Regions from separate parts of the Halomonas sp. C22 genome, predicted to be linked through region 3. Evidence: predicted binding sites of a transcription regulator. Region 3 holds the regulator's gene; each other region holds the start of a gene.
The links. The regulator sigma-54, encoded in region 3, starts transcription at its own class of promoters, with help from an activator protein. The targets are predictions, from matches to a motif close to TGGCACNNNNNTTGCTNT.
Positions count from the first base shown of each region.

Region 1: the regulator sigma-54 is predicted to act here: its motif matches at 5,430-5,447, upstream of FEU76_RS06120 (amino acid ABC transporter substrate-binding protein).
Region 2: the regulator sigma-54 is predicted to act here: its motif matches at 2,202-2,219, upstream of codB (cytosine permease).
Region 4: the regulator sigma-54 is predicted to act here: its motif matches at 2,040-2,057, upstream of glnL (nitrogen regulation protein NR(II)).

Region 1 covers NZ_VBVC01000002.1:599,736-607,552, reverse strand. Annotated here, with positions in the region: gene FEU76_RS06145 (histidine phosphatase family protein) at 42-635, shown strand; gene FEU76_RS06140 (RidA family protein) at 632-1,024, opposite strand; gene FEU76_RS06135 (amino acid ABC transporter ATP-binding protein) at 1,122-1,850, opposite strand; gene FEU76_RS06130 (amino acid ABC transporter permease) at 1,937-3,037, opposite strand; gene FEU76_RS06125 (amino acid ABC transporter permease) at 3,059-4,249, opposite strand; gene FEU76_RS06120 (amino acid ABC transporter substrate-binding protein) at 4,348-5,373, opposite strand; gene FEU76_RS06115 (amino acid ABC transporter substrate-binding protein) at 5,598-6,608, opposite strand; gene speE (polyamine aminopropyltransferase) at 6,697-7,557, opposite strand; gene hemE (uroporphyrinogen decarboxylase) at 7,554-7,817, opposite strand, start outside.
Region 2 covers NZ_VBVC01000002.1:279,341-287,157, reverse strand. Annotated here, with positions in the region: gene codA (cytosine deaminase) at 1-875, opposite strand, end outside; gene codB (cytosine permease) at 890-2,155, opposite strand; gene FEU76_RS04560 (GGDEF domain-containing protein) at 2,437-3,879, shown strand; gene FEU76_RS04555 (amino acid ABC transporter substrate-binding protein) at 3,869-4,768, shown strand; gene FEU76_RS04550 (amino acid ABC transporter substrate-binding protein) at 4,779-5,702, shown strand; gene FEU76_RS04545 (ABC transporter ATP-binding protein) at 5,699-6,550, opposite strand; gene ntrB (nitrate ABC transporter permease) at 6,567-7,418, opposite strand; gene FEU76_RS04535 (CmpA/NrtA family ABC transporter substrate-binding protein) at 7,442-7,817, opposite strand, start outside.
Region 3 covers NZ_VBVC01000006.1:155,311-163,127, reverse strand. Annotated here, with positions in the region: gene mlaE (lipid asymmetry maintenance ABC transporter permease subunit MlaE) at 1-400, opposite strand, end outside; gene FEU76_RS12960 (ABC transporter ATP-binding protein) at 401-1,222, opposite strand; gene FEU76_RS12955 (KpsF/GutQ family sugar-phosphate isomerase) at 1,454-2,440, shown strand; gene FEU76_RS12950 (KdsC family phosphatase) at 2,475-3,017, shown strand; gene lptC (LPS export ABC transporter periplasmic protein LptC) at 3,018-3,602, shown strand; gene lptA (lipopolysaccharide transport periplasmic protein LptA) at 3,599-4,102, shown strand; gene lptB (LPS export ABC transporter ATP-binding protein) at 4,124-4,870, shown strand; gene FEU76_RS12930 (RNA polymerase factor sigma-54) at 4,976-6,391, shown strand; gene hpf (ribosome hibernation-promoting factor, HPF/YfiA family) at 6,489-6,797, shown strand; gene ptsN (PTS IIA-like nitrogen regulatory protein PtsN) at 6,802-7,269, shown strand; gene rapZ (RNase adapter RapZ) at 7,339-7,817, shown strand, end outside.
Region 4 covers NZ_VBVC01000010.1:126,462-134,278, reverse strand. Annotated here, with positions in the region: gene glnA (glutamate--ammonia ligase) at 1-1,286, shown strand, start outside; gene FEU76_RS16405 (DUF4124 domain-containing protein) at 1,439-1,921, shown strand; gene glnL (nitrogen regulation protein NR(II)) at 2,108-3,169, shown strand; gene ntrC (nitrogen regulation protein NR(I)) at 3,162-4,589, shown strand; gene FEU76_RS16390 (tripartite tricarboxylate transporter substrate binding protein) at 4,699-5,667, opposite strand; gene FEU76_RS16385 (tripartite tricarboxylate transporter permease) at 5,714-7,225, opposite strand; gene FEU76_RS16380 (hypothetical protein) at 7,227-7,643, opposite strand.

The DNA.
Region 1 (7,817 bases), on a different contig from region 3:
TCGAAAACGAGCATTCTCAATCTAGGGTTTGTTACAAAGATATGTCAAACACTTTCCTGACCCCCTCCTACCATTGGCGCAACCGTTATCTGCTGATGCGCCATGGCCACAGCCAGGCCAACGCGCAGGGGCGAATCATCAGCACCCCCGAGCGTGGAATAGACGCCTATGGATTGTCGCCCGAAGGCGAACGGCAGTTGGACGATGCACTGGTGGACTGGCGTTGGCCGGTGCCCACCCAGGTGGTGCATTCGGACTTTTTACGCACGACTCGAACTGCCGCCCGAGTGGCCAGCGCCTTCGGGTTGGGCATGGCCATCGACGAGCGCTTGCGAGAGCGCCATTTTGGCGAGCTGGAAGGCCAGGCAGATAGCCATTACCCCGAGGTATGGGCGCAGGATACCCAGAGTGCCGCGCATCGGCAGTGGCAGGTAGAGCCGCTCACCAGCGTGGCAGCGCGCATGTGCGCGACGCTGGAAGCACTGGAGCAGCGCTGGCAAGGGGAAACGGTGCTGGTGGTGAGCCATGGCGACCCGCTGCAGATCCTGCTCACGGCGCTGGCAGGAAAGCCATTGACCCAGCACCGTGAGCAGCTCGCGCTGGCCCCGGCCAGCATCACGCTGGTAGGCGGTTAAGCGCCTTCCTTGGGGGGAATCCAGGCAATCATGTCGACTTCCACGTCGGCACCGCCTGCCAGGCCGGTGACGCCGATGCAGGTACGGGTGGGGAGCGGTTTCTCGAAGTAGCTGGCGTAGACCTGGTTCACTTCATCGAAGTGGCCCATGTTGGTGATGAAAACCCGTGACTGCACCACGTACTCGAAGCTGCTGCCCACCTCTTCCAGCACGATGGCCAGGTTCTGCATGACTCGATGGGTTTGTTCGGTAAAGGTGCCCAGCAGCATTTCGTTGGTTTCCGGCACGGTCGGCATCTGGCCGGTGATGAACACCAGGTCGCCCACGCGGCAGGCGTGAGAGAACGGCGCAATGGGCTGTGGGGCGCGGTCGATGAACAGTTTTTCCATGATGACTCTCTGGTGTGATGTGGGGTATTCAGAAGGGCCATGAAAATGGGCCTCAGCTGAGGCCCACGTTACGCATTATGACGCGCTGGCAGTCGAATCAATGCCCCAGAATCTGGCTCAGGAAGAGCTGGGTGCGCTCGGACTGCGGGTTGTTGAAGAACGGCTCTGGAGCGTTTTCTTCGATGATCTGGCCCTGGTCCATGAAGATCACGCGGTCGGCCACGGTCTTGGCGAAGCCCATTTCATGGGTCACGCAGAGCATGGTCATGCCCTCTTCGGCCAGTTCGATCATGACGTCCAGTACTTCCTTGATCATTTCCGGGTCAAGGGCCGAGGTCGGCTCATCGAACAGCATGACGTCCGGGTGCATGCACAGCGAGCGGGCAATGGCGACCCGCTGCTGCTGACCACCGGAAAGCTGGCCGGGATATTTCTTGGCCTGTTCGGCGATGCGTACCCGCTGCAGGTAGCGCATGGCCTGCTCTTCGGCTTCTTTGCGCGGCTTTTTCTGTACCCACATAGGGGCGATACAGCAGTTCTCCAGCACGGTGAGGTGAGGGAACAGGTTGAAGTGCTGGAACACCATGCCAACGCTGCGACGAATCTGCTCGATACGCTTCACGTCCTGGGTCAGCGGCACGCCGCCGACCACGATCTCGCCCTTTTGATGCTCTTCCAGATGGTTGATGCAGCGAATCATGGTGGACTTGCCCGAGCCGGACGGCCCGCAAATGACGATCCGTTCGCCGCGCTTCACTTCCAGATAGATGTCGCGCAGCACGTGAAAATCGCCGTACCACTTGTTGACGCCGCGCATTTCGACCATCAGATCCGAAGTACCGGTGCCAGGGTTATGGGAAGCTGCTTGTGTCATGTCACTATCCTGCTAAAAAATCGTTGATAAAAGCGGCGTTAACGCCTGTGGCCGGTGTGTAGCCTGCGTTCCAGATACTGGCTGTAGCGCGACATGCTGAAACAGAAGATCCAGAACATGAAGGCCGCAAAGACATAGCCTTCCAGCGAGAAGCCCAGCCAGCGCGAGTCGGCCAGTGCCGCTTGCACGATCCCCAGCAGATCGAATAGCCCGATGATCATGACCAGGGTAGTGTCTTTGAACAACGAAATGAACGTGTTCACGATACCAGGAATCATCATTTTCAGAGCCTGGGGCAGTACGATCAGACCCATGCGCTTCCAGTAGGTCATGCCGAGGGCGGCGGCGGCTTCTTCCTGGCCTTTGGGAATGGCCTGCAAACCACCGCGAATGACTTCGGCCATGTAGGCGCTCTGGAACAGCGTCAGGCCGATCAGGGCGCGTACCAGACGGTCCACGCTGACCCCGGTAGGCATGAACAGCGGCAGCATCACCGAGGCCATGAACAGCACCGTGATCAGCGGCACGCCACGCCAGAACTCGATAAAGATGACGCAGAAGCTCTTGACGATGGGCATGTTCGAACGCCGCCCCAGGGCCAGCACGATACCGATCGGCAGCGCACCTACCATGCCCACGGTGGCCAGCAGCAGGGTCAGCATCAGGCCGCCCCAGCGATGGGTCGGCACACGCGGCAGGTCGAAATAGCCGCCGTGCAGCAGCACGTAGGCGATCACGGGGAAGCCGACCAGCGCAAACACGGCCACCCAGCGCTTGAAGGGCAGGCGTGGAATCGCCAGCCAGGCAATCAGGGTGAAGAACCCGGCAAAGACGATATTGGCACGCCAGATTTCCGAGCGCGGGTACAAGCCGTAGATGAACTGGGTGAAGCGTGCGTTGATGAACACCCAGCAGGCGCCTTCCCGGGAGCAGTCTTCGCGGGAGGTGCCTACCCAGTCGGCGTTGATGAACGCCCATTGCACCGTGGGAACCACGAGCAGGTAGAGAATATACAGGCCGATCAGCGTAAAGATCGTGTTGATCGGGCCGTTGAACAGGTTGCTGCGTAGCCATGCCACAGGGCCCACGGAACTACTGGGCGCCGGCTTTGGCTCGATCATCGTTCGGTTGTGAATCATGGGAATGTCCTCGCCAACGGCCTAGCGTTCAACCAGCGCCACACGGGCGTTGAACCAGTTCATGAACATGGAGACCAGCAGACTGATGGTCAGATAAACCGCCATGGTCATGGCAATGACCTCGATGGCTTGGCCTGTCTGGTTCAGCGTGGTGCCCGCAAAGACCGAAACGAGGTCCGGATAGCCAATGGCGGTGGCCAGCGACGAGTTCTTGATCAGGTTGAGGTACTGGCTGGTGAGCGGGGGAATGATGACCCGCAGTGCCTGCGGAATGACCACCAGACGCAGCACCAGGTTACGCGGCAGGCTCAGCGCTTGTGCGGCCTCGGTTTGGCCATGGGAAATGGCCTGAATGCCGGAGCGCACGATTTCGGCAATGAACGCAGCCGTATAAATCGAAAGCGCGAACCACAGCGCCAGGAACTCGGGAATGACGGTGACACCGCCGCGGAAGTTGAAACCGCGCAGCTCGGGGACATCCCAGGTGATCGGCACGCCGGTGGCAAACATCACCAGCAGGGGCAGGCCGAAAATCATCGCGAAGGAGATCCAGTAGGCTGGCAGGCGCTTCCCCGTGGCCTCCTGACGGCGCTTGTTCCAGATCACCAGCGCAATGCTGGCGATGATCGCCGCAATGAACGTGACCGGAATCAGCCCGAACCCGGACTCGAATAACGGCTCGGGAAGATACAGGCCGCGCACGTTGAGAAAGATGACCTCACCGAATGCCAGGCTGTCACGGGCGCTGGGCAGTGTACGCAATACGGCAAAGTACCAGAAGAAAATCTGCAGCAGCAGCGGGATGTTACGGAAGGTTTCGATATACGCCGTGGCCAGTCGTGCGATCAGCCAGTTGGGCGACAAACGGGCAATCCCGACGATGAAACCGATGATGGTGGCGGCAATGACCCCCAGTGCGCCCACCAGCAGAGTATTCAGCAGGCCCACGAAGAAGGTGCGGCCATAGGTGCTTTGGGAGGAGTAGTCGATCAGACTTTGAACGATCCCGAAGCCTGCGGTGTTGTTAAGAAAACCGAACCCGGTAGTGATCCCGCGAGAGGATAGGTTGTCTTGAACATTACCGACGATATAGAACAGAAACGCAATAACGGCAGCAATGAGTAAAAACTGAAAGATCAGCGCACGCTTTGCGCGGTCTCGCCAGAACGGAGGCTTTTGGCCAACGGGGCGAGCGTTAGGTCTTACGGACATGGATGGCGTCTCCGCTACACGGAAGGTCAATCAAATGGCCCGCCGATACCCTTGAGTGTTGATGGCAAGGGCCGGCGGGCCGGGGTCAAGCGAGACGCTTAGCGAATCGGCGGTGCGTACTGGAAGCCACCCTGGTTCCACAGAGCGTTGACGCCCCGTTCGATTTCCAGCGGTGAATCCATGCCGACGTTACGTTCGAAGCTTTCTGCGTAGTTACCTACCTGGCTCAGGATGTTGTAGGCCCACTCGGCATCCAGACCCATGCCTTCACCGTAGTTGCCGTCCTGACCCAGCAGGCGAGCCACGTCCGGGTTGTCGGAGCCGCGCATTTCTTCGGCGTTTTCGCTGGTCACGCCGTACTCTTCACCGTTGATCATGGCGAACAGAGACCACTTGACGATGTTGAACCACAGGTCGTCACCCTGACGTACCACGGGGCCCAGCGGCTCCTTGGAGATGACGTCGGGCAGGATCATGGCAGCAGACGGGTCGTCCAGCTGAATACGCAGTGCGGCCAGCTGAGAAGTGTCAGAGGTCAGAACGTCACAGCGTCCCGCCTGGAAGCCACCCACGGTTTGCTCGGACGTATCGAAAACGATGGGATCGAATTCCATGCCGTTGGCGCGGAAGTAGTCAGCCAGGTTCAGCTCGGTGGTGGTGCCGGACTGGATACAGATCGCAGCGCCATCCAGCTCGGAGGCGTTGGAGATGCCCAGGTCGGTAGAGACCATGAAGCCCTGGCCGTCGTAGAAGTTCACGCCGGTGAAGTTCAGGCCCAGCGTGGTGTCACGGGTGGTGGTCCAGGTGGTGTTACGTGACAGGATATCGACTTCGCCAGACTGCAGCGCGGTAAAGCGCTCGACGGCGTTCAGGGAAATGTAGTTAACGGCGTCCGCATCGCCCAATACGGCGGCAGCCACGGCACGACATACGTCAACATCAAGACCTTGCCACTCGCCGCTATCGTCCGGCGCGGAAAAACCTGGCAAGCCATCACTAACGCCACACTGTACGGCACCGCGAGAGCGCGTTTCTTCTAATGTGTTCGCTTGCGCGGTAGCGATACCGGCCAGCGTAATTGCACCCGCAGAGGCAAGCAGTACCAGGTGTTTCTTGTTAACCATGTGTGTTCCCCTTCCTCGATTTAATGATGTTATGCATGTCGATGCATGCCTAAAAGCTAGCAAGGAAGGTGCCAAAAAAGATATGTCGGCAAATTCAGCGGTTTTCAACGTAAAATCAGCGAATTTAACGAAAGTATTGGTGCAAAAAAGTGCTCCAGCGGCTACGCGATGCTCCGTTTTGGTGCGTAGCCGCCGGTGTGGGCAGGTGGCCGTAGGCTCGTCGGTCAGCGAATCGGCGGGGCGTACTGAATACCGCCGTCTTTCCAGAGCCCGTTGAGGCCTCTGGCAATGTTGAAGTCCGACCCTGAGCCGACATTGCGGTCATAGACGTCGGCATAATTACCTACCTGCTTGACGACCTGGTAGGCCCAGTCGGCGCTGATGCCCATGGGGCTGCCGAAATCGCCATCCTGGCCCAGCAGGCGCTGCACGTCAGGGTTGTCGCTGTCGAGCTGCTCGTCCACGTTTGCCTGGGTGACTTCCAGCTCTTCGGCATTGAGCATGGCAAACAGCGTCCATTTGACGATATTGAACCACTGATCGTCGCCCTGGCGCACGGCCGGGCCCAGCGGCTCCTTGGAGATGATCTCGGGCAGCACCGCGGCCATGTCGGGGTCGGCCAGCTGCATCCGCTGGGCATAGAGCTGCGAGGCATCGGAGCTCAGCACGTCGCAGCGGCCTGCTTCGAACCCGGCAATCGACTGCTCGGGAGAGTCGAAGACCACGGCATCATAGGTCATGCCGTGAACCCTGAAGTAATCGGACAGGTTCAGTTCGCTGGTGGTGCCCGATTGGGTGCATACCGCGGCGCCGTCTAGCTCCTTGGCACTCTGTACGTTCAGGTCGCTGGCGACCATGAAGGCTTGGCCGTCGTAATAGCTGACGCCGGTAAAGTGCATGCCCAGCGTGGTATCGCGGCTGGAGGTCCAGGTGGTGGTGCGCGACAGCACGTCCACTTCACCGGACTGAAGGGCCGTGAAGCGCTCCACGGAGTCCAGCGGCACGAAGTCCACCTTGTTGGCATCGCCTAGCGCGGCGGCGGCAATGGCGCGGCAGATGTCGGTATCCAAGCCCCGGTACTGGTCGTCGTCATCCAGTGACGAGAAACCGGGCTGGGCGGCATTCACGCCGCAACGCAGGCTATCGCGATTCTGGACGGTGTCCAGCGTGCTGGCCATGGCGATGGCCGGTGCCAACAGGCTGGCCCCTACTCCCAACCAACGAACACTCTTCATGTGTGATTCCTTGACGTCGAAGCGCGCTGATCTGCGCGCATAAAAAAAGCCGAGCAGCGCCCGGCTTTTCCACTAACGATGCCCGATCTCACGCAAAGGCTTTGCGCATGAAGGGGGGCAGCGCCAGGGCTCCACGATGGGCCTCTGCTGTGTAGTACTGTAGCGGCATTTCGTGGCTGGCGGCAGCTTCTTCGCGGAAGCTTTCAACGCTGGTGCCTTTACCTGCCAACGTCACGCTCCACCAGCCAGAGGGGTAGACCGGTTGGGGGAAGGGCAAAGTGGCCACGCTGTCGAAGCCCGCTTCGCGCATGTCGTTGCGCAGTTCGCGAATGATCGAACCGCTATGGTAAAGCGGCGACTCGCTCTGCTGCACCATCACTCCGCCACTTTTCAGAATACGGTGGCAGCGTTTCAGGAAGTCGGTCTTGAACAGGCCTTCGGCCGGGCCGACCGGGTCGGTGGAGTCGATGATCAGCAGGTCGATACTCTCGTCGGCCGCGTCATCCACCCACTTCACTCCGTCGGCAAACAGCAGCTCGGCGCGGGGGTCGCCGTTGGCTTCCACGAGTTCGGGGAAAAAGCGCTCGGCGGCCTTGGTGACTTCCTCGTCGATATCGATCTGGGTGACCTTCTCGACGCCCGGATGGCGCAGCACTTCTTTCAAGGTGCCGCAGTCGCCGCCACCAATGATGACCACGCGCTTGGGGTCCTGATGGGTGAACAGCGCCGGGTGGGCGATCATTTCGTGATACAGGAAGTTGTCGCGGTCGGTGAGCATCACGCAGCCATCCAGCACCATCAGGTTGCCGTAGGTCTCGGTGGCGTACACTTCCAGGTGCTGGTAGGGGCTTTGCACATCCAGCAGTTTTTCAGAAACTTTCAGCGAGAAAGCGCTGCCGTGGCTATCAAAGACTTCGGTAAACCACTGGTCGTCGCGTAGGTCGCTCATTGCTTGGCTCCTGGGCATGAGTCGTTCGATTGAGTCGGGATGCCCTGATGGTACTGCGGGCTCAAGTCGTGCAGCGCCTCCATGAAGGCGGTGACATGATCAGGGTTGGTGAACTGGCTGATGCCATGGCCCAGATTGAAAACGTGGCCAGGGCCGTGGCCGTAGCTCTCCAGTACGCGAGCCACTTCCGCACGAATGGCCGAAGGGCGCGCAAACAGCACGTTGGGGTCCAGATTGCCCTGCAGGGCCACCTTGTGGCC
Region 2 (7,817 bases), on a different contig from region 3:
ACGCCGCGCCGTTTGGGGTAGGTGTCGAAGCGCCCTTGCAGGTGGATGCTCTCGGTGGGGCAGGAAATGAAGTTGATGCCCGAGCGCTTGAGCAGCAGAAACAGCTTCGAGCAGTAGGCGTTGTCGTAGGAGTGCATGGCGGTGGTGTGGCTGGCGGTCACGCGGCTGCCCAGCTCATGAAACAGTGCCTCACAAGCGAGCACTTCGAGAAACCGCGAGTTGGGATCATCGATTTCGTCGCAGTGTACATCCACCAGGCGGTCGTACTTGATGGCCAGTTCGATGACGCGCTTCATGGACGCCACGCCCAACTCTCGCGTGTACTCGAAGTGAGGAATGCCGCCTACCACATCGGCGCCAAACTCCAGCGCCTCTTCCATGAGTTTGTCGCCGCCGGGGAATGAAAGCAGGCCATCCTGCGGGAAGGCCACCACCTGAATGTCGATTTTGTCCTTCAGCTCGTCTCGCAGTGTGCAAAGGGTTTTCAGGCCTACTAGGCTGGGGTCGCTGGTGTCGGCATGGGTGCGCACGAACTGCACGCCGTTGCCGATCAACAGGTTGAGGGTCTTCAGTACGCGCTCCCGAATGTCCGCCTCGTCGAGCAACGGTTTACGCTCCCCCCAGCGTTCGATGCCCTCGAACAGCGTGCCGCTCTGGTTCCAGTGAGGCTCGCCAGCGGTCAGGGCCGCATCCAGGTGGATATGCGGCTCGATAAACGGCGCACACAGCAGTTTGCCGCCCGCATCCCTCTGGCCTTCGCCTGCCGTTTGCGGCGCATCCTGAGCGGTGATTGCGGTGAAGACGCCGTTCTCGATGTCCAGCCGATAAAGCCCAGGGCGCTGGCGAAGGCGGGCATTGATGATCTGCATGTTCATAAACAGGTGCTCACTTATTGTTTGGCCGTCGATGGGAAGCTATCACCCAGCGTAGCGTGCTTCATACGTAGCAGCACGGCGTAGCTGCCTGCCGCGACTGCGACTCCCACCAGCGGCGGTAGTAACGGAGAAAAATAGGCAGCCCCGGCACCAATGGCATAGGCGGCGAGGCCACGCCGATTGAAATCGGGTAGCTGCGCAGAGGCCAAAGCAGGGTAGCGGCCTCGGTGCTTGAGCCAAAAATCAGCCATGATCACCCCGCCCATGGGAGGGATAAACGTGCCGAGCAGCACCAGAAATGGAATGAGCAGGTTGTACATGCCACCTACCGCCAGCACGGTACCAATGGCGGCGCCGCTGACGGTGACCAAGCGGCGCTTTTCGGTGCGCAGCAAGTTGCATCCCGCCACGGCGAAGTTGTAAATCGTGTTGTCCTGGGTCGTCCATATGTTCAGGAACAGCATCAATACCGCGAGGGAGAGAAAGCCTTGGGCAATGAGAACATCGACGATATCTGCCTGCTGGTAAATCATCGTGCCCAAGGCACCGGTCAGCACCATCAATCCATTGCCAATGAAAAAAGCGGCCAGCGTTGCGATCACCGCAACTTTCGGCGTCCTGGCAAAGCGACTCCAGTTGGTCGCCTGGGTGCCACCGCTGATGAAGGTACCGATAATCACGGTGATCGCCGCTGCGACACTCATACTTTCCGTTGGCGTTTGCTGGCTTAATCCTGCAAAGCCGCGCACATCGACCAGCCCGGTGAACAGGCTGATCAAGATGAAGAGCATCATGGCGGGTACGGCGAAGCGCGACAGCCAGTCCATGCCTCGATAGCCGATCATGGCGGTCACGCAGAATCCAAAGCCAAACAGCACCATCAAGGGGATTTCCAGCCATTCAGGCATCCCCGTGGTGCGTACCAGTACCAGAGCTATCGTGGCGGTTCCCCAGGCGTACCAGCCAATCTGCGTGAAGCCGAGGATAATGTCAGAGAGTTTGCTGCCTTTTTCGCCGAAGCAGAACCGTCCCATCAGGACGGCATTCAGGCCGCTCTGGCAGGCGATATAAGCCAGCGTTGCTGCGTAGATACCCAGTAGCAGGTTGCCTGCCACGATAATCCACAGTAACTGGCCAATCGGGAAGGCTTGGCCCAGGGAGCCACCCGCCCACATGGTGGCGGTGAAAAAGGTAAAGCCAAGCAGTACCGCTGAGGTAGAGAGTAGCCCTTTCCGAGCCTGGAGGGGTACTTCGCTAAGTGGGTAGTCTGAATGGTGCATCTTTTTCCCCTTCGATACGTCGTCGCGTGTCATGGTCAAGAAAGATGCAGCAAGCCGCATGCCAATCAGGCGTGGTCAGGTAACAAGAAACGTTTAAATTTTTAGCTACTCGTGCGCGTCTTTAATGGTAGTTTGCGAAAAGAAGACAGGAATAACGAGCGCGCACGCGCACCACAAGGTAACGAGCGCTCTGAATGGCGTGGCGCTAACGTGCCATTGACAGGATCGATGATCAGCAATGGGCGATGTGGCAAGACGTGGCTGAGGGGGAGTCGGCCAATATGAAACCATCAAGCTCGGAAGAGCCACCGTCGCCAGCCGTCCGGTTGCCCTGGTACCGGACGCTGGTCGGTAAAGTGGCGGTATTCATGGTGCTGGGGGTAGTCTTTGCCTACTCCATGGGGGCCTTGCTGGGCTTTGCCATCGTGGAGCGCAGTGCACGCGAACAGTGGGCCCGGGAAGCGCTGGTGAATGCCCAGATCGTGAGCGCCACGATTCGGCGTATCTACACGAATGTCGCGGTACGCACGGACCTCTCAGGCCAAGTGACGCACCTGGTGTCCGAACAGCCCATTGGGGATGAAGACTCGGTGCTCAGTACGGGGTTCAGCCCTGTGGATGTGTTGGCGCTGGCGAGTGCGCAAACGCGCCACAACGTCTGGCTGTTTTCACGTTTGCCAGATGGCGGCTTCGCCATGGTCGCCGATGCCCACCACGGTGAAGAGACCACGCTCGAACTCCCCCACGTCCCAGAGCTGTCGCTGGCTGCTTCTGGCAGTGAGCTGTACGTGGGCTTTGCCCGGCTTGGCGAGCAGGAGCACTTCATCAGCGCATTGCCCATTGTGTCTCCTCAGGGGGAGTTATGGGGGGTGTCGGTTGCCACCATTGGCACCAAGGCGACGCTGTATCAGGTGCACCGCGAGCTACTGCTGAAAGTCGTCGCCTCACTGGGCATCGTGCTGTTGGCCACGCCCTTGCTGCTGAGCCTGCTGATGCATCAGCTGTTCAAGCCCGTGCCGCGTCTGATCAAGGCGTTGACGCATATTTCTCATAATCGAACCGAGCAGACAACGCCCTACACACAGCGCCAGGATGAGATTGGCTGTATGGCCCAGGCCATTGAAGCGTTACGCAAAAAAGTCGTCGAGCGCGAGCTGCTGCTGGAGGTCAAGGAGGAGGCGCTCAAGTTCCAGCACCTGGCGCACCACGATGCGCTGACCAAGCTGCCTAACCGTGTTCAGTTCAACGAGGCCTTGCAGGTCGCCGTCGCGCAGCTGTCGGGAGGCGAGCGCTTCAATGTGATGATTTTTGACCTGGATCGCTTCAAGGCCGTCAACGATACGTTAGGGCATGCCGCCGGGGATGAACTGCTGATCCAGGCCAGCCGACGGGTACAGCGGCTGTTGGCCGAGCGTGAGATGGTGGCGCGCCTGGGGGGCGATGAGTTCGCGATTCTCCAGCCTGTTCACCACCATGCGCTGGACGAAGCCAGTGTACGGGCAGGGCGGCTGGTCGCTGCGCTGCGCGAACCCTTTGACCTGCAGGGAGAGCGCGTCCAGATCGGGGTCAGCATCGGGATTGCCCTGGCCCCACGGGATGGCGAAAGCAGCCATACGCTGTTGCGCAGTGCCGATGTGGCGCTTTACGCTGCCAAGGCCATGGGGCGAGGGCGTTATCAGGTGTTCAGTAGCGGCATGACCATGGGAACCAGCCATGATGTGTAGCGTGATCGGGCGGTATATCGCGTTGATGGGCTTGCTGCTGCTGGCCATGGGCATGGCCAGCGCCCAGACAGGCTCGACGCTTGCGCGCATTCAGCAGGATCACACCATTCTGATTGGGCACCGAGAACACGAGGAGCCGTTCTCCTACGTGGTGGAAGGGCGGCCCATCGGCTACTCCATCGATATTTGCCAAGCAGTGGTCGACAGCATCAGCGCTCGGCTGGGTGGGCCTGCGCTGGCAGTTACCTTCGTGCCGGTGACGCCCGCCAACCGCTTCATCCTGCTGAGCAAGGGCGATATCGACCTTGAGTGTGGGGTGACGACCAATACCGCAGAGCGGCGTCGGCAGGCAGCATTTTCCTACCCCCATTACTTCAGTACTACCCGCTATGTGTCGCTGACGAAGAATGCGCTGGATCGCATCGAAGACCTGACAGGACGCAGCGTCGTATCGACCACAGGGACGCTCAATATCGAGCAGCTCAATGCCATGAACCGGGAGCAAGGCCTCAATATCTCGGTCATGCTGAGTCGCTCCCACGACGAAGCGTTCACCATGGTAGCTGCCGAGCAGGCGTCTGCGTTCGTGATGGACGATATCTTGCTGGCGGGCCTGGTGGCGTCCGATGCCTCTCCCGAGCGCTTTCATATCTCGTCGGAAGCGCTGAGTGACCCCGAACCGTATGGCCTGATGTTGCGCCGTGACGACCCCGAGTTTTTAGCCTGGGTCAATGAAGCGTTACGCGCGCTCTATCAGAGTGGCGACATGCTGGCGCTTTATGAGAAGTGGTTCTTGTCTCCCATTCCGCCCGACCAGCAGGTGGTGGGGCTGCCCATGAGCCCTCAGCTGGAGGCCGTTCTGACACACCCGGAAGCATTCGCTGAGTAAGGAGTGAGTCATGTCACGAAGATACAGGCGCTGGTGGGTGGGGTTGATGGCCTCCTTGGGCGCCAGTGCGTTGGCGTTCGCTGCCGAGATCGACACCTTGGAACGCCTCCGGGAAACCGGCACGCTGCGAGTTGGCTATGGCGATACGGCGCCTTTTTCCTATGCGGATGATCAGGGCCGCGTGGTGGGGTATTCCATCGAGCTGTGTCAGCGGGTGGCCGAGCATTTACAGCAGCAACTGGCACTTCCCCACCTGGAGATCGAATACGTCTTCCGTACCCCGGGTAACCGAGTTCAATTATTGAACAGTGGTGTGATCGATATCGAATGCAATGCCAGTACGAATACGGCAGAGCGCCGCCGTAGTGCGGATTTTTCGCTGAGCCACTTTTTCGTCTCCGTGCGCTATGTTGCGCTGGCCAAACATGGGTTTGCCACGCTGCAGGATCTGGCGGGGCGCAGCGTCAGTGTGGCGCGGGGAACGGTGAACGTGGGGCAGATCAATCTGGCCAACCGCGAGCAGCGTTTGAACCTGTCGGTAGTGCCGGTGGAAACGCTTCAGGAGGCTTTTGACCTGGTCACCCATGAGCGGGTGGCGGCGTTTGCCATGGATGACATTCTGCTTAGCACGATGATGGCAGAAACCGGCAACCCCGCGGCCTATCGCCTGTCGGAAGAGGCGATAACGGCGGAGGAGCCGCTGGGGCTGCTGATGCGCCGAGGCGATGACGCTTTTGTCGAGCAGGTGAACCAGGCGCTGCGCCAGATCTATCAAAGCGATGAGATGCTGGCGCTTTACGAGCGGTGGTTCCTGCAGCCGTTGCCCGGCAAGGAACTTACTCTGAACGTGCCGCTGAGCGAAACGCTGAAAAACCACTTTGCCAATCCCCAGGCCTCCCCTCAGATCACCCCTCAGGCTGTTTTACAGGACTAGGCGCGGGCTTTTTTAGCCGTGGCAGTACTGGGGGCTTTCTCGCGTCGTTCGGCCAGGTGCTCTACCTTGCGCTGCTTTTCGTACAGGAAGCGCAGCACTTCCTGGCGGTAGCGGTTGTAGCGGGGGTCGTCGGCCAGCGTGATACGGTTGCGGGGGCGCGGCAGGTCGATGTCGAGAATTTCGCCAATGCGCGCCGAGGGGCCGTTGGTCAGCATCACGATACGATCAGACAGCAGCACGGCCTCATCCACATCGTGGGTGATCATGATGACGGTATTCCCCAGCTCGTCCTGAATGCGCATCACCTCTTCTTGCAGGTGGGCGCGTGTCAGCGCATCCAGGGCGCCAAACGGCTCATCCAGCAGCAGTACCTTGGGCTCCATGGCCAGAGCGCGGGCGATCCCTACCCGCTGCTTCATGCCGCCGGAAATCTCTGAAGGGCGTTTGTCGAGGGCATGGGACATACCGACCATGTCCAGATTCTTGAGGATCCAGGCGTGGCGTTCGGCCTTGGTCTTGCGGCGGGCAAAGGTCTTGTTCACTGCCAGCGCCACGTTTTCGTACACCGTGAGCCAGGGCAGTAACGAGTGGTTTTGGAAGACCACGCTGCGGTCGGGGCCTGGCGCATTGACCTCCTTGCCATCCAGGATGACCGCGCCAGAGGTCGAGGAGGTGAGCCCGGCGATGATGTTGAGCAGGGTCGACTTGCCGCAGCCCGAATGGCCAATGATCGAGATGTACTCACCCTTGGCGACGCCCAGGTCGATCTCCTTGAGCACGTTGGTAGTGGCACCTTTGGTGGCAAAGGTCATGTCCACCTGCTCGACGCTTAAATAGTGTGAAGCCATGATCCAATCTCCTGGGTTAGCTTTGGGTGGTGCCACGGGTCACGCACTGGCCGATGAAGGCCACGATGCGGTCAAGAATGAAGCCCACGATGCCCACATAGATGAGTGCCAGCACGATGTCGCTGAGCATGGAGGCATTCCAGGCGTCCCAGATGAAAAAGCCGATGCCCACGCCGCCAATCAGCATCTCGGCGGCCACGATGGCCAGCCAGGAAAGCCCTACCCCAATGCGCAGGCCCGAGAAAATATAGGGTGCGGCGGCGGGCAGCATGATGCGGGTGAAATACTCCATGCCGTTGAGGCGAATCACGCGGGCCACGTTGCGGTAATCCTCGGGGATATTACGCACCCCCACTGAGGTGTTGATGATGATGGGCCAGATGGCGGTGATGAAGATCACGAAGATGGCCGAAGGGGTGCTGTCCTGAAACCCGGCCAGTGAAATCGGCAGCCAGGCCAGCGGAGGCACGGTGCGCAGCACCTGAAACACGGGGTCGAGGCCACGCAGGGCCCAGGTCGATTGGCCCACCAGCACGCCCAGGCTGATACCTACCACCACCGCCAGCAGGTAGCCATAGGCCACGCGTTCCAGGCTGGCCAGAATCTGCCAGCCCATGCCCTTGTCGTTGCCGCCGTAGTCGTAGAAGGGATGAATGATCAGCTCCCAGGTATCGTTGAGCACCTGCGAGGGCGGCGGCAGCGCCGCGCCAGGATGGGAGCACAGCGCTTCCCACAGGCCGATCAGAATGGCCAGCACGACCACCGGCGGCAGCACGTTCTTGACCAGGGTATCGCGCAGGCGTAGCAGTACAGGGTGCACGCCTGGCATGGGGGTAGACAGCGTATTGGCTCTTGATGAAGTCGTCATGAGGCTCTCCCAGGCTGCCTGGCTCAGGCCAGCGCCTTGATCTCCAGGCTATCGAGGTAGGCTTGCGGGTTTTCCGGATCGAAGACCTTGCCGTCGAACAGCGTTTCGACGCCGCGAGAGGTGGAGTCCGGAATGTCTGCCGAGGCCACGCCGAGGGCGTGAGCGGCTTCTCGCCACAGGTCTTCGCGGTTGACCTGCTCGATCAAGGCCGCGCTGTCGAAGTCCTGCGGCAAGTAGCCCCAGCGCTTGTTCTCGGTCAGGAACCACAGGTCGTGGCTCTTGAAGGGGTAGGAGGCGTGCTTGTCCCAGTAGCGCATCATGTGCGGATGGTTTTCCACGACGCGCCCGGTGCCGTAATCGAAGTTGCCCTGAATACGGTCGATGAGGTCGGCATAAGGC
Region 3 (7,817 bases):
ACTGTTCGGTGGCCTTCATCAAACCAATCTCGGCGGTCAACGCCGAGCCGGCCCGCCCTGCAAAAAGCAGCGCTGCCACCACCGGGGCCAGCTCTCGCAGCAACGACAGCGCCACCATCTGCCCCAATGCCTGCTCGGCACCAAAATCCACCAGAATGGTGTAGCCCTGAAGCGCCAGCACCATGCCGATGAACAGTCCGGACACCAGCACGATGGCCAGAGAAAGCACGCCGACAAAATGCATTTGACGAAGCCACAGAGCCCACCCCTCACGGGAAGGCACCCCGACCGCCGACTGCGCGAGAAACACTGCCGCGCGCCCCAGCGCTTCCACCATCTCGCATCCCTTGCGCCCCAATCGCGTGATGGGCGCTACCCACTGTAAGAGTCTTGACTGCATTTACCCTGCCCCGCTTGCTGGATCGTGACCGAGAATGTCTCGGTAAAGGGTGTTGCCAGGATAGTGAAACGGCACAGGGCCGTCCGGCTCACCATGCATGAACTGACTGACTCTGGGGTCCTCGTTGACATCCAGCGACGCCGGCGTGCCATGCGCCACCACCTGGCCATCGGCGATCAGGTAGAGGTAGTCGGCAATGCTCAGGGTTTCCTTGATGTCATGGGAAACCACCACGGAGGTCAGCGACATGGCCTGGTTCAAGCGCTTGATGAGCTGCACCAGTACGCCCATGGAAATGGGGTCCTGGCCCACGAACGGCTCATCGTAAAGAATCAGCTCCGGGTCCAGTGCCACGGCCCGCGCCAGCGCCACGCGGCGGGCCATGCCGCCCGAAAGCTCGGCAGGCGACAGGTGGCGCGCTCCGCGCAGGCCCACGGCCTGCAGCTTCATCAACACCAGGTCACGAATCATGGTATCGGGCAGGTCGGTATGCACGCGTAGTGGAAAAGCGACGTTCTCGAAGACATCCAGATCGGAAAACAGCGCGCCACTCTGAAACAGCATGCCCATTCGCTTGCGCAGCGCAAACAGCGCCTTGCGAGACAGCCGATGCACGTCCTGCCCATCGATCAGCACGCGCCCCCGATCAGGCACCAGTTGCCCGCCGATCAATTTCAACAGGGTGGTCTTGCCGGTTCCGCTGGGCCCCATGATGGCAGTGACTTTCCCACGCGGAATGCTCATGCTCACGCCACGAAAGATATCGTGGTCGCCGCGGGAAAAGTACACATCCTCCACCTGGATAAAGGGCATATCCGTCATGGGCATCACACCCCTCGTTCGCTCGCCGACGCGGGCATGTCGAGCCCGGATCGGCGGTTTAAAAAACAGTGTTTTCGAAATATTATCGAACATCGTATCCTAACGCCACCCACAGGAACAGCCACGCGCACCTTGCCTGCTGGCCACGGCCTGCCAGTGGTTTGGCTAAAAGCCGCCGCAAGATGTTATTCTTGAAAACTATCAACCGTGATGACGAGAACGAGACCGACCATGCCCCAGCCTCCCACCCCACCCAGCTCACTGCGTGAAAGCGCACTGCGGACACTGCAGATAGAGCAAGCCGCGATTGGCGGCCTGCAAGCCAAGCTGGACGAGAGCTTCGACCGTGCCTGCCAGCTGATCCTGGCTTGCAAGGGTCGTGTGGTGGTGACCGGCATGGGCAAATCCGGCCATATCGCCGGAAAACTGGCGGCCACCCTGGCCAGTACCGGCACGCCCGCCTTCTTTGTTCATCCCGGAGAAGCCAGCCACGGCGACCTCGGCATGATTACCCGGGGCGATGTGGTGCTGGCCCTGTCGAACTCGGGTGAAACCGGCGAAGTCACGGCTCTGCTGCCGCTGCTCAAGCGCTTGGGAACTCCCTTGATCAGCATGACGGGGCGCCCTGATTCGACCCTGGCACGTCACGCCGAGGCCCACCTGGACAGCGGCGTCGAACGTGAAGCCTGCCCACTGGATCTGGCCCCCACCAGCTCGACGACGGCAGCGCTTGCGCTAGGTGACGCGCTGGCCGTCGCACTGCTGGAAGCACGCGGTTTCACGGCCGAAGATTTCGCGCTCTCGCATCCTGGCGGCAGCCTGGGCAAGCGACTGCTGCTGCGCGTGCGTGATCTGATGCACGATGGCTCTCGGCTTCCTCGGGTTGCACTGGGCAGCCCACTGCGCGATGCCCTGCTTGAAATCACCCGCCAGGGGCTCGGCTTTACCTGCGTCATCGATAGCCAGGGCAGGTTGGCTGGTGTCTATACCGATGGCGACCTGCGGCGCACGCTGGACCAGTTTCACGACCTGCGCGACGTCAAGGTGGACGACGTCATGACACGGCCAGGCAAACGCATCGGCCCCGACGTTCTGGCGGCCGAAGCCGTGCGTATAATGGAAGATAGTCGTATCACGGCGCTGGCCGTGGTCGATGAACAGCAGCGCCCGATTGGCGCTCTGCATATGCATGACCTGCTGGCAAGCGGCGTTATCTGACCCATGATCCAATGATGGATGATACGGAGGCTCTATGGCCCTACCTGACGCACTTTTAGATCGTATACGCCGTGTAAAACTGCTGGCCCTGGACGTGGACGGCGTGCTGACCGACGGCCGCCTGTACTTCCAGGCCGATGGCATCGAAATCAAGGCCTTTCACACCCAGGATGGCCACGGGCTGAAGCTGCTCAAACGGGTCGGCATTCATGTCGCGCTGATTACCGGCCGTGACTCTCCCATGGTCAGTCAGCGTGCCGCAGCGCTGGGCATCAGCCATGTCTACCAAGGCTGTGAAGACAAGCTCGCCACCCTGCGCGGGCTATGCCAACGGTTAGACATTACCCTGGAACAGGTTGCGTTCTGTGGCGACGACCTCCCGGACCTCGCGCCGATCAAGCGCTCCGGCGTCGGCATCACTGTGCCCAACGCCCCCGACTACATGCACACCCACGCCGACTGGATTACCGATCGCCTGGGCGGGCATGGCGCCGTGCGCGAAATCTGTGACACGCTGCTCACCAGCCAGGGGCACTGGGACGCCGTACTCGACACTTATCTGCACGGTTCCGTCTGAATGGGCATCAGGGTGAGAAAACGCGTCTGGCTGTCGGGCCTGGTCATCACCCTGGGTGGGCTGTTGGTGTGGCTGGACCCACGCGCCCCTCAACAGCGTGAAGTAGACCCCGAGGCCCAGGCCCAAGAGCCCGGACACGTGCTGGAAAATGCCGAAATCACCCTGTTCGGTGAAGACGGCACGCTTCAGCAATCCTTGGTGGCACCGCGTCTGGTACATACCCCGCAGGCGGCCATGACCCACGTGACGTCACCACGCGCCACCCTGTTCGACAGCGAGCAGCGTGAATGGCTGGCCATTGCCGACACCGGCACCTTGAACATGGACTCCCAGGCGCTGACCCTGGCCGGATCCGCGCGCCTGCTGGCGCCGGACGAAGGCTGGCAGCTGGATACCGACCTGCTGCACTATGATGGACTGGAGCGTCATGCCTGGAGCGACACCCCTGTGGTACTGCAGCAGCCACCTCAACGCATCGAAGCCTCACGCATGGATGTCTGGCTGGACGACAGCCGTGTCAGTTTGATCGATAACGTGCGCGGCGTGCATCCGCCCGCCCCCCAATCTTCTCAGGAGTCGCCATGAACGCCCTGCTTCGTACGGCACTGTTCGCCCTTGCCGTTCCCATGGTGGTAGGCGTACTGCCTGCCGCTGCTCAACAACAGGCCCCCGTTGAAGTGGAAGCCGACCGCCTGGACCTGGACCAACGTGCGGGCACGGCGGTCTATACCGGCAACGTCGACATTCGCCAAGGTGAAATGCAGCTGCGCGGAGAGCGTGTCGAAATTCATCGCAACGAGGCGGGCGAGCTCTCCCGGGCCGTCGCCACGGGCGAGCGTGCCTACCTGCGCAACCAGCTGGAAGACCAGACGACGCCCATGGAAGGCTGGGCGCGGCGCATCGTCTACCATGTGTCCGAGCGGCGTGTAGAGTTGATCGACCAGGCCGAACTGACCCAGCAAGGGGATCGCTTCCAGGGTGGACGGCTCGAATACTTCATCGACCGCGGGGTGGTCCAAGCACGCTCCGATGTCAGCGGCAGCGCACCGCAACGCATCCGCATGACCTTACAGCCCGAGCAATAGAGAGAGCCCCTCGTGACAGCCATCAGCCCCGACACTGCAGCGGTCAAGACGCTCCATGCACAGCATCTGGCCAAGAGTTACAAGCGCCGCCGCGTGGTCAAGGATATCAACCTGGAAATTGCCCAAGGCAGTGTCGTTGGCCTGCTAGGCCCCAACGGCGCAGGCAAGACCACCTCGTTCTACATGATCGTCGGCCTGGTGAAGGCCGATGCTGGCAAAGTGGGCATCGACGATCTCGACCTGACCCGGGCGCCGATGCATGAGCGTGCCCTGGCAGGCATCGGCTACCTGCCTCAGGAAGCATCGATCTTTCGCAAACTGTCGGTGGCCGACAATATCATGGCCATTCTGGAAACGCGTCGTGAGCTCGACCGCAGCAGCCGAGAAGCCAAGCTCGAATCTCTGCTGGAAGATTTTCACATCACCCATATTCGCGACAACCTGGGCATGAGCCTCTCGGGCGGCGAGCGGCGGCGGGTGGAAATCGCTCGCTCGCTGGCCACCGAACCTGCCTTCATTCTGCTGGATGAACCATTTGCCGGCGTCGACCCCATTTCCGTGGGCGATATCAAATCGATCATACGCGCCCTCAAGAAGCGTCATATTGGCGTCCTCATCACCGACCACAACGTGCGTGAAACTCTGGATATCTGCGATATTGCCTACATTGTTGGCGACGGACACATCATCGCCAGTGGAAACCCCCAGGAAATCCTCAATAACCAGAAGGTACGCGACGTCTATCTGGGCGCCGACTTCCGGCTTTAAACAATGGCCCACGAAGACATTTTATTTAGTGGCATGCTTATTGCACTTGCACCAAACGGAGAGTCGCTCTAGGGTGGAGCTTTCTGATTAACGAGTGGTTCTCAGATGGTCATGAAAGCTTCTCTTCAACTGCGCATCGGCACACAGCTGACCATGACACCTCAGCTGCAGCAGGCCATTGCGCTGCTTCAGCTATCGACGCTGGACCTTCGTCAAGAAATTCAGCAGGCGCTGGATGCCAACCCCATGCTCGAGCAGGAAGATGAGTTTGGCGAACAGGCCGTCAGCGAGCCTCAGGAAGCCGAGTGGGCAGACAGCATCCCCAGCGAGCTTTCCGTAGACAGCGACTGGTCCGACACGTACCAGGACATGGGGAGCATGGGCGGCAGCAGCGAAGGCCCGGACTTCGAGCGTCAGGCGGCGGGGCAGAGCCTGCACGGTCACCTGCTTTGGCAATTGGCCATGACCGACTTCTCCTCCCGTGAACATGCCATCGCCGAAAGCCTCATCGATGCGCTGGATGCCAACGGCTACCTGACCCAGCCTCTCAACGACATTCGCGAGGGGCTCAAGGCACAAGGCCACGACGGCCTGAGCCAGCGCGAGGTCGAAAACACCCTGCTGCGCCTTCAGCAGTTTGAACCCACCGGAGTATTTGCCCGTGACCTGCGGGAGTGCCTGATGCTGCAGCTGGCCTCGCTGCCCGAAGACACCCCGCTGCTGATGCCTGCCAAACGCCTGGTACGCCAGTTTCTCGAAGCTCTCGGCAAGGACGACATGCGCTTGCTAAAGCGACGCCTGAGCCTCGACGACGAGCAGTTGGACGATGTCATCCGTTTAATTCGCAGCCTTGACCCCAGGCCTGGAAGCGCCTACGGCATCACCGACGACAGCTATGTCACGCCAGATCTGGTGGTACGCCACGATCACGAGGGCTGGCACCTGGAACTCAACCCGGAAGCGCTGCCTCGACTGCGTATTCAGCCCGACTACGCCAGCCTGATCAAACGCGCCGACAAGAGCCAGGACAACCAGTTTCTGAAAGAGCATCTCCAGGAGGCTCGCTGGCTGATCAAAAGCCTTTCGAGCCGCAACGACACCCTGCTGCGCGTGGGGCGCGAGATCATTGCTCGGCAGATCGGCTTTCTGGAGCATGGCGAAGAAGCCATGAAACCGCTGATTCTGGCCGATATCGCCGAAGCGGTGGAGATGCATGAATCGACCATCTCGCGGGTCACTACCCAGAAATACATTCATACCCCGCGCGGGGTGTTCGAGCTCAAGTACTTCTTCTCCAGCCAAGTCAGCGGCCAGGAAGGTGGCGACAGCCATTCCAGCACGGCCATTCGAGCACGCATCAAGAAACTGATTCAGGACGAGCCTCCGGGCAAGCCACTCTCCGACAGCCGTCTGGTCACCCTGCTGGAAGCGGGCGGCATTACCGTGGCCCGCCGCACCGTGGCCAAGTACCGTGAGTCGATGGGTATACCTTCGTCGAGTGAGCGCCGTCGTTTACGCTAGTTAAACGCTCTCGCCCAACAAACTCTCGACGAGGGCTTTGCAATGGCCCAAAAAGGGTTACAATCGAAGTACAGTCCGATGGATAAGGAGCACGTCAATGCAAGTAAACATCACTGGTCATCACGTTGAACTGACTGACGCCTTGCGTGACTACGTAAACGAAAAGCTGGAACGCGTTGAACGTCACTACGACAACATCACGACCGTCCAGGTCACCTTATCTGTTGAAAAGGAGCGCCAGCAAGCCGCCTGCACCCTGCACGCAGCAGGAGCCGACCTTCATGCCGAAGCGCTGGACAACGACATGTACGCAGCCATTGACGCCCTGGCGGACAAAATCGACCGTCAGCTCGTAAAACACAAGGAAAAAGCACAAGCCCGCGCCCAAGGCGCTGGCGTGCGTTAACCCGATGACGTTGGAAACCATTCTCCCCCCGGAGCGCGTGCTGTACGACGTGCCCGGGGGCAGCAAAAAAAGGGTGCTGGAGTTTTTCAGCACCTTTATCGCTCAAAACACGCCCAGCCTGGATAGCCAGGAAGTCTTCAGTCGATTGATTGGCCGTGAACGGCTGGGCAGTACCGGCATCGGCAATGGCGTGGCCATTCCCCACGCACGCAGTCCTCACTGCAGCACGCCCATTGCCGGTTTTCTCAAGCTGGCCGAACCCGTCGACTTCGATGCCATCGATGGTGACCCCGTCGATCTGGTGTTCGTGCTGCTGGTACCCGAAGAAGCCGATGATACGCATTTGGCGCTATTGGGTCAGGTCGCCACGATCATGAACGACGCAGCCACACGTCAGCAATTGCGCAATGTCAGCAGCCAGCGTGAACTGCTGACGCTGTTGACCGACAAGATTCGCGAGCAGGCTGCCTAGCGCAGCCTTTGCCGGGCAGCAAGGCCGTCGGTAACCCCCTATTCCTTCTCAAGCCAAGAGAGATGCGCTATGCAGCTGGTGATCATTAGCGGCCGTTCAGGGTCCGGTAAGTCCATCGCCCTACAGGCTCTGGAAGATCTTGGCTATTACGCCATCGACAACCTGCCTGCCATGCTGCTGGGCTCGCTGGTCGATGAACTGCGTCAACAGGGGGGGCGTACTCATTTGGCCGTCAGCATCGATGCGCGCAACTTGCCTACTGCACTGGAACAGTTGCCTGCTCTGCTGGAAGAACTACGCCAGCGTCAGATCCGTTTTCAGGTCATCTACCTGACCACGGACGCTCGCATTCTGCTGGAGCGCTACTCGGCCACCCGTCGGCGCCACCCGCTGACGCGGGATAGCGACATGACCCTGGAAGAGGCCATCAACAAGGAAGAAGAAACCCTGCTCGAGATTCGGGACCTGGCTGACCTGCTGATCGATACGTCGCGTCTTTCGGTACACGACCTACGCCGCCGCATCACCGATCAGGTTGCTCATCAGCG
Region 4 (7,817 bases), on a different contig from region 3:
AGTTTTTTGAAAACGGCCAGATGTTCGATGGTTCTTCCATCAATGGCTGGAAAGGCATCAACGAGTCTGACATGATCCTGCGTCCGGAAGACGGCACCGGCTTCCTGGACCCCTTCACCGAAGACGCTACCCTGATCCTGCGTTGCGACATCATCGAGCCTGCCACCATGCAGGGCTATGACCGTGACCCGCGTTCCATCGCCAAGCGCGCCGAGGCTTACCTCGAGTCCACTGGCCTGGGTGACACTGCGTTCTTCGGCCCCGAGCCCGAATTCTTCATCTTCGACGAAGTGCACTGGAAGTCCGACATTCAAGGATCCATGTACAAGATCACTTCCGACGAAGGCGCCTGGGCCACCGACAGCAAGGTCGAGACTGGCAACCTGGGTCACCGTCCGCGCCTCAAGGGTGGCTACTTCCCGGTTCCGCCGGTCGACAGCTTCCACGATATCCGTGGTGCCATGTGTAACACCCTGGAAGCGATTGGCCAGACTGTCGAAGTACACCACCACGAAGTGGCCAACGCCGGTCAGAACGAAATCGGCGTGAAGTTCAACACGCTGGTGAAGAAGGCCGACGAAGTTCAGGAAATGAAGTACGTGATCCACAACGTGGCGCACGCTTACGGCAAGACCGCTACCTTCATGCCGAAGCCGCTGGTAGGCGACAACGGTTCTGGTATGCACGTACACCAGTCGTTCTGGAAAGATGGTCAGAACCAGTTCGCGGGCGATGAGTACGCTGGCCTGTCTGAAATGGCGCTGTACTACATCGGCGGTATCATCAAGCACGCCCGTGCTCTGAACGCCTTCACCAACGCTTCTACCAACTCGTACAAGCGTCTGGTACCGGGCTTCGAAGCGCCGGTCATGCTGGCCTACAGTGCTCGTAACCGCTCTGCGTCTATCCGTATTCCTTACACTGCCAGCCCGAAAGGCAAGCGTGTAGAGACTCGCTTCCCTGACCCGACTGCCAACCCCTACCTGGCGTTCGCAGCGATGTTAATGGCGGGTATCGACGGTATCAAGAACAAGATCCACCCTGGCGATGCCATGGACAAGAACCTGTACGACCTGCCGCCAGAAGAAGGCAAGTCCGTACCGACAGTGGCCAACAGCCTGGATCAAGCACTGGAAGCACTCGATGCTGACCGTGCGTTCCTGACCGAAGGTGGCGTGTTCACCGACGATATGATCGACGCCTACATCGAACTGAAGATGGAAGACGTTGAGCGTATCCGCATGACGACTCACCCGATCGAGTTCGACATGTACTACAGCTGCTAAGCTGATGGCATGACTGCTAAGATCACCCTTGCGGTGTGACGAGCCAAAACCCCGCTTCGGCGGGGTTTTTTTATGGGCAGCATAGGTGAGGAGACAGCGTGGTGAGCAAGCGGCGTGTTGCATGGTCAGCCATATTATCCACAGGGGTTTTCGTGGCTGCCTGCCTGTGGGTAAGCGCTGCCCAGGCGCAAACGGTGTACCGCATCGTCGATGCCCAGGGCAACGTCACGTTTACCGATAACCCCGAGCGCGGAGGCGAAGTGCTGCGGCTGGCGCCCTTGCCCAGCTTGCCTGCCGCCACCCGCCCAGCCGCGCCTTCGGCGGCACGGCCTTTGGGGCGTCCGGGCCAGCCGTTCATGCCTTATGACCGGTTCGTCATCGTTGCCCCCGCGCCAGGGGCGTCGCTGCGCGGTGGCATGACGCCCGTGGAGGTCAGCGTTTCCCCTGCGCTGCGCGAGGACCACCAGATCCAGCTGCTCGTCAACGGCGAGCTTAGCCAATCTCCTCTGCACAGCGATGCTTTTTGGCTGGCAGGCCTGCCCCCAGGGCAGCATCGTTTGCAGGCAGAGCTGCTGGACAGTCAGGGGCGTATTCAACATCGCACCGATCAGGTGACGATTTTTATCGCCGATTAATGCAATGCACTATAATGGTGCATCAGGCTGGCTAAATCTCCCTGCCCGTGCGCTATAAATGCCCGAGCGGCACCGGCAGGCTGCCCCCAAGCCGTGCATGGCGTCGTTTTGGGTAACTTGGCGCGCTTTTTGCACTTCCTCAGCTAAATCTCTAACGCAACGGTTAGCGACGCTTCAGGACACGCCATGTATCAGCGCTTATTGGAACACCTCACCACGGCGGTACTGCTGCTGGACGGCGAACTTCGGGTTCGCTGGATGAATCCGGCCGCCGAGGCGCTGTTGGCGGTGAGCTTCAGCCGCGTACAAGGCATCAGTCTGGATACCTTGCTGGGCGGCGATGAGAGTATCGATGACGTGCTGGCCAAGGCACGCGATGCGTTTCACCCTTACACCCAACGCGAAGCGCGTATTACGCCGCTCAACAGTGAACCCTTGACGGTGGATTACACCGTGACGCCGCTGTCTGCCGAAGAGCTGCTGCTGGAGGTGGAGCCCCGCGACCGGCTGATGCAGATTTCCCGAGAAGAAGCGCTGACCACCCGCCAGGAAACCATCAAGGTACTGGCCCGCGGGCTGGCCCATGAGGTGAAAAACCCCTTGGGCGGTATCCGCGGTGCGGCGCAGCTGCTGGAGCGCGACCTGGACGACCCGGCCTTGCGGGAGTTTACCCACATCATCGTCGAGGAAGTGGATCGTCTACGCGATCTGGTGGACTCCATGCTGGGCCCCAATCGCATCATCAAGCATGAGCCGGTGAACATTCACAAAGTGCTGGAACGCGTGCGTGCGCTATTGCTGGCCGAGCACCCGCAGGTCACCGTTCATCGCGATTACGACCCCAGCTTGCCCGACCTCTCTGGCGACGAGTCGCAGATGATTCAGGCGGTCTTGAACGTGGCCCGCAACGCGGTACAGGCCATGAGCGAAGCCGACACGCCGTCCCCCACGCTGACCCTGCGCACCCGTGCCCGCCGCCAGTTCACTCTGGGGGCCGAGCGTCATCGGCTGGTCAGTGAGGTGGGTGTCATCGATAACGGCCCCGGCATTCCCGATGCGCTTCGCGAAACGCTCTTCTACCCCATGGTGTCAGGTCGCGCGGAAGGCAGCGGCCTGGGACTGTCGATTGCTCAGTCAATTTTGCACCAACATCAAGGATTGATCGAATGCGATTCCCGACCCGGACACACCGAATTTCGTTTACTGATTCCATTGGTTATTAATTTACCGGAGATGCGTCATGACTGAGGCGACACGTACCGATGTTGCACGGGTGGTTATCGTCGATGATGACCGCGCTATCCGCTGGGTGCTGGAGCGCGCGCTGGCGCAACCCGACCTGGATGTAGAGTGTATCGAGCGGGCGGATACGGCGCTGGCTCGGCTGCTGGAAAACCCGCCGGACGTGCTGGTCACCGATATTCGCATGCCGGGAATCGACGGCCTCGACCTGATGTCCCGCGTGCGTGCCGCCCATCCCGACCTGCCCGTCATTGTCATGACCGCCCACTCGGATCTGGATAGCGCGGTGGCTTCTTACCAAGGGGGGGCTTTCGAGTACCTGCCCAAGCCCTTTGATGTCGACGAAGCGCTGGCGCTGGTGCGGCGCGCGGTGGCCCATGCCCGCGAGCGGCAGCGGCCGGTCAGCGTGCCGGAAGGGCTGAGCGCCGAGATCATCGGCGAAGCGCCTGCCATGCAGGAGGTGTTTCGCGCCATCGGGCGCTTGTCGCACTCTCATATCACGGTCTTGATCAATGGGGAGTCGGGCACCGGTAAAGAGCGGGTGGCCCAGGCGCTGCATCAGCACAGCCCGCGCTCCGGCAAGCCGTTCATTGCCCTCAATATGGCGGCGATTCCCCGTGATCTGATCGAATCGGAACTGTTTGGCCATGAGAAAGGCGCGTTTACCGGCGCCGCCCAGCAGCGCCAGGGGCGTTTCGAGCAGGCCAACGGCGGTACGCTGTTTCTGGATGAAATCGGCGACATGCCCGCCGAGACGCAAACGCGCCTGCTGCGGGTGTTGGCCGATGGCGAGTTTTACCGGGTCGGCGGCCATACGCCGGTCAAGGTGGATGTGCGGATCATTGCTGCCACCCACCAGAATCTGGAATCCCTGGTGGATGAAGGGCGTTTTCGTGAGGATCTGTTCCACCGCCTGAACGTGATTCGGGTGCACCTGCCGCGCCTGGCCGAGCGCCGTGAAGACATCCCCCGCTTGACCCGCCATTTCCTGGCGGAGGCGGCCAAGGAGCTATCCACCGATATCAAGGTGCTGACCACCGAGGCAGAGGCCCACCTGACTCGGTTGCCGTGGCCGGGTAACGTTCGCCAGCTGGAAAATATCTGCCGTTGGCTCACCGTGATGGCGTCTGGCAGGGAGATCCTGATCGAGGACCTGCCACCTGAGCTGCGCTCGGTCAGCGCGCCGGAAGGGGGCGCTTACGGTGATTGGCGTTCGGCCTTCCGGGATTGGGCTGACCACGCCCTGGCCGAAGGGCATACGCACCTGCTGGAAGAAGCGGTGCCGGACTTCGAGCGCATCCTGATCGAAACCGCCCTGAAGCACACCGGGGGGCGCAAGGGGGAAGCGGCCGAGCTGCTGGGCTGGGGGCGCAATACCTTGACGCGCAAGCTCAAGACGCTGCTGCCCGCGCTTGCCGACGAGTAGGCTGTTGATCGCCGTAGGCTCGGCGATCCCGGCTCGGAACCACTAAAAAGCCCGCTGACACGGTCAGCGGGCTTTTTCATGCCATCCTGTTCACGGCATGCGGGGCAGCTTAGTCGTCTGCGCCCGGTACGCCGCCCAGCTCTTCGATCAGCGCCTTGTAGCTTTCGGTCTGCTCGGTGAGGGTCTGGGTGACGTCTTCTTCCGACAGGTACACCACCGGCATCAGAATGCGCTCTTCGGTGATCTCGATGAAGCGCTCATCCTGGGTAGCGGCTTCCAGTGCTTCTGCCAGGCGCTCTACGTGGGCATCCGGAGTGTTGTTGGGCACCATGACCACGCGAATTTCAGCCGGGTTGATGTCATAACCGGCTTCCTGCAGGCTGGGCGCATCCGGGAAGGCTACCAGACGGTCTTCTGCCAGGCTCAGCAGTACTGGCATTTCACCCGTTTCTGCGTAGCCGGAGTGGGTGCCACCGCTGTAGGCGAAGTCGACGTCGCCAGAAAGAATCAGCGGTGCCATGCCAGCGCCGCCCGCTGTGGGCACGATGCGCAGGTCAAGACCTTCCTGCTGGGCAATGTACTCGATGATCATGCGGTCCAGGGCGGTCTGCGTGGCATAGCTGGTGCCGGGGTTTTCGCGGGCATACTCCACCAGCGACTCCCAGCTGTCACCAAAGGGGCGGTTCTCGCCGGTCACGATGGCCGACTGGCCCAGCGTCACGCCCGCCACGTAGCGGAAGTCGTCCAGCTGGTAGGCGGTTTCCGTAGCCAACGGGCCGTAGGTGATGGTCATGGAGGTGCCAAAGGCAAAGGTGTAGCCTTCGTCGTTATTGTTGGCCAGGCGAGTCAAGGCCACGCCACCGCCAGCACCCGGCTGGTTGACCACGTTCACCGGCTGGCCCAGCTCTTCTTCCAGTACGTTGGCCAGTACACGCGCTTGAATATCGGTGCTGCCGCCTGCGCCAAAGCCGACGACCATGGTCAGCGGCTTGCTGGGGAAGTCATTGGCCTGGGCGGTGCCAGCGGCCAGGGTCAGCGCTGCCGAAACGATGGCGGTGGTCAGAAGATGCTTTTTCATGGTGGTTTCCTCGATGGTTTTTTCTTGGTAGTGAAGGTTGCTCGGTTTAGCCGTGTTGCCGACGCTGCCGGTACTGGCGATAGCTGCTCCACAGCAGGTGCAGTACCAGCAGGCCAGTGGCGACCACAAACGTCAGTGCAATGGGGCGCTGCATGAGAATGCCGATGTCGCCCCCGGAAAGAATGACCGACTGGCGCAGGTTCATCTCCAGCATGGGTGTGACGATGAAAGCGACCAGAAAGGTCACGAAGGAGTAGTCATGCTTCTTCAGGAAATAGCCGAAGATCGCGAAGCCAAACACGGTCAGCAGGCCAAACGTGCCGTAGCCCTGCACTTGAATGCCAGCCAGGCAGAGAAAGATCACCACGGGGATGACGATGTTCTGCGGCACATCCGTGACGCGGGCAAAGATACGCAGCCCGTACCAGCCTACGGCCAGCATGATCAGGCTAGCGACCACCATGCCGGCAAAGATGGTGAACAGCATCTGGGGATGGTCGCGCAGCATCAGCGGGCCGACCTGAATACCGTGGATCATGAAAGCACCCACCAGCAGCGCTGCCGACACGCTGCCGGGAATACCCAGCCCGAACAGCGGAATGTAGCTGGCGGGAATGACGGCGTTGTCGGCGGCCTCGGCGGCGGCAATGCCATTGGGGTTGCCCTTGCCGAAGCTATCCGGGTCTTTGGCGCCGCGTTTGGCGAGCCCGTACGCCATGAACGAGCCTACCGATGGCCCCAGGCCCGGCAGCGCGCCCACGAAAGCCCCGACGCCGGTGCTTTTAAAGATGGTCGGCAAGGTGCTTTTAAACTCTTTAAAGGAGAGGTCGTCTTCGGGGTTATGGCCAAGCTTGACGGAGCTGGCGCCTTTATTACGCCGATAAGCTTCCAGTTGTACGAACATTTCGGAGAGGGCCAGAGTTCCGATGACCAAAGGGAGAATGGGCACGCCTTCCATCAGCTCCGCGTAGCCAAACGTAAAGCGCATGGCGCCGGTTTCCGGGTCTAACCCGACGGTTCCTAAAATAACGCCCATGCCTCCGGCGGCCATGCCCTTTAAAAAAGAGCCTCCGGCCATCCCGGCAATGAAGACCAGTGCAAAAATGAGAATGGCAGCCAGTTCATAAGGGCCAAACTTGAGAGCAATCGAGGCAAAGGGAATGACCACGACGATCAGCAGCAGTGTCGAAAGCAGGTCGCCGACCACCGATGCCAAGAGCCCTACCTTGAGCGCCTTGCGCGGCTGGCCATTGCTGGCCATGGGGTAGCCATCCAGGCAGGTGGCTGCAGAAGAGGGCTCGCCTGGGGTGTTGAGCAAAATGGCAGAGACGGCGCTGCCCGCCGCCGTGCCCTTTGAAAGGCCAATCAAAAAGGCGATGGCGGCATAGGCCGACATGTAGAAAGTGAGCGGTATGGCAATGGCAATGGCGACCGAACGGTTCAAGCCAGGAATGACGCCCACGATATAGCCCAGTAAAACGCCCCCTAGAATGACACTGATGGAGTGCAGTGTTAAGGCATCGCCAAAGGCACTGGTAATGGCACTGAGTTCTGGCATGTTAAACAATTCCTATGCGCATGAGTTGCACGGTCAGTAAATAAAGCGCAGCCGTAGGAATCGCGGCGGAAAGTGCAATGACATACCAGCGCCGTTCACCCAATAGTGCAACGAGAAAGCCGATGATAAAAGGCGCAAGCCACGTTAAAGGAATAAAGTTGGCCAATATGATAAAAAGTAATACATATAAGAAAGGCCAAACTTGATGCCACAAGTCAATAAGTGATAAACGGTTGAAGAGAGGGGCGTGTTGTTGCTTCAAACGAATAAGACTGATGACCATGAGCGTGGCGGCACACAGCAGCATGACCCAGGCGCCCAGCGTCGCCAAACGCTGTGGATGCATGCCAAACGCCATGCCCGAGCCACCGTAGCGTGGAATCAACCAGACCAGCAGCCAGCAGGCAACCAGGGTCACTCCGAGTCCAGACCACACGTTTCTTCGCTGTAATTGAGAGTCAGGTGTCATGGGGTGGTATCGGCAGATGAAGAGGCGTTCTACCGTATGAGCGGCCGTCATTGTAATCAATTGGTAATACAGGTCTGATTAAACGGGACAGTCAACGCTTTTATGAGTAAGGAATGGAATGGT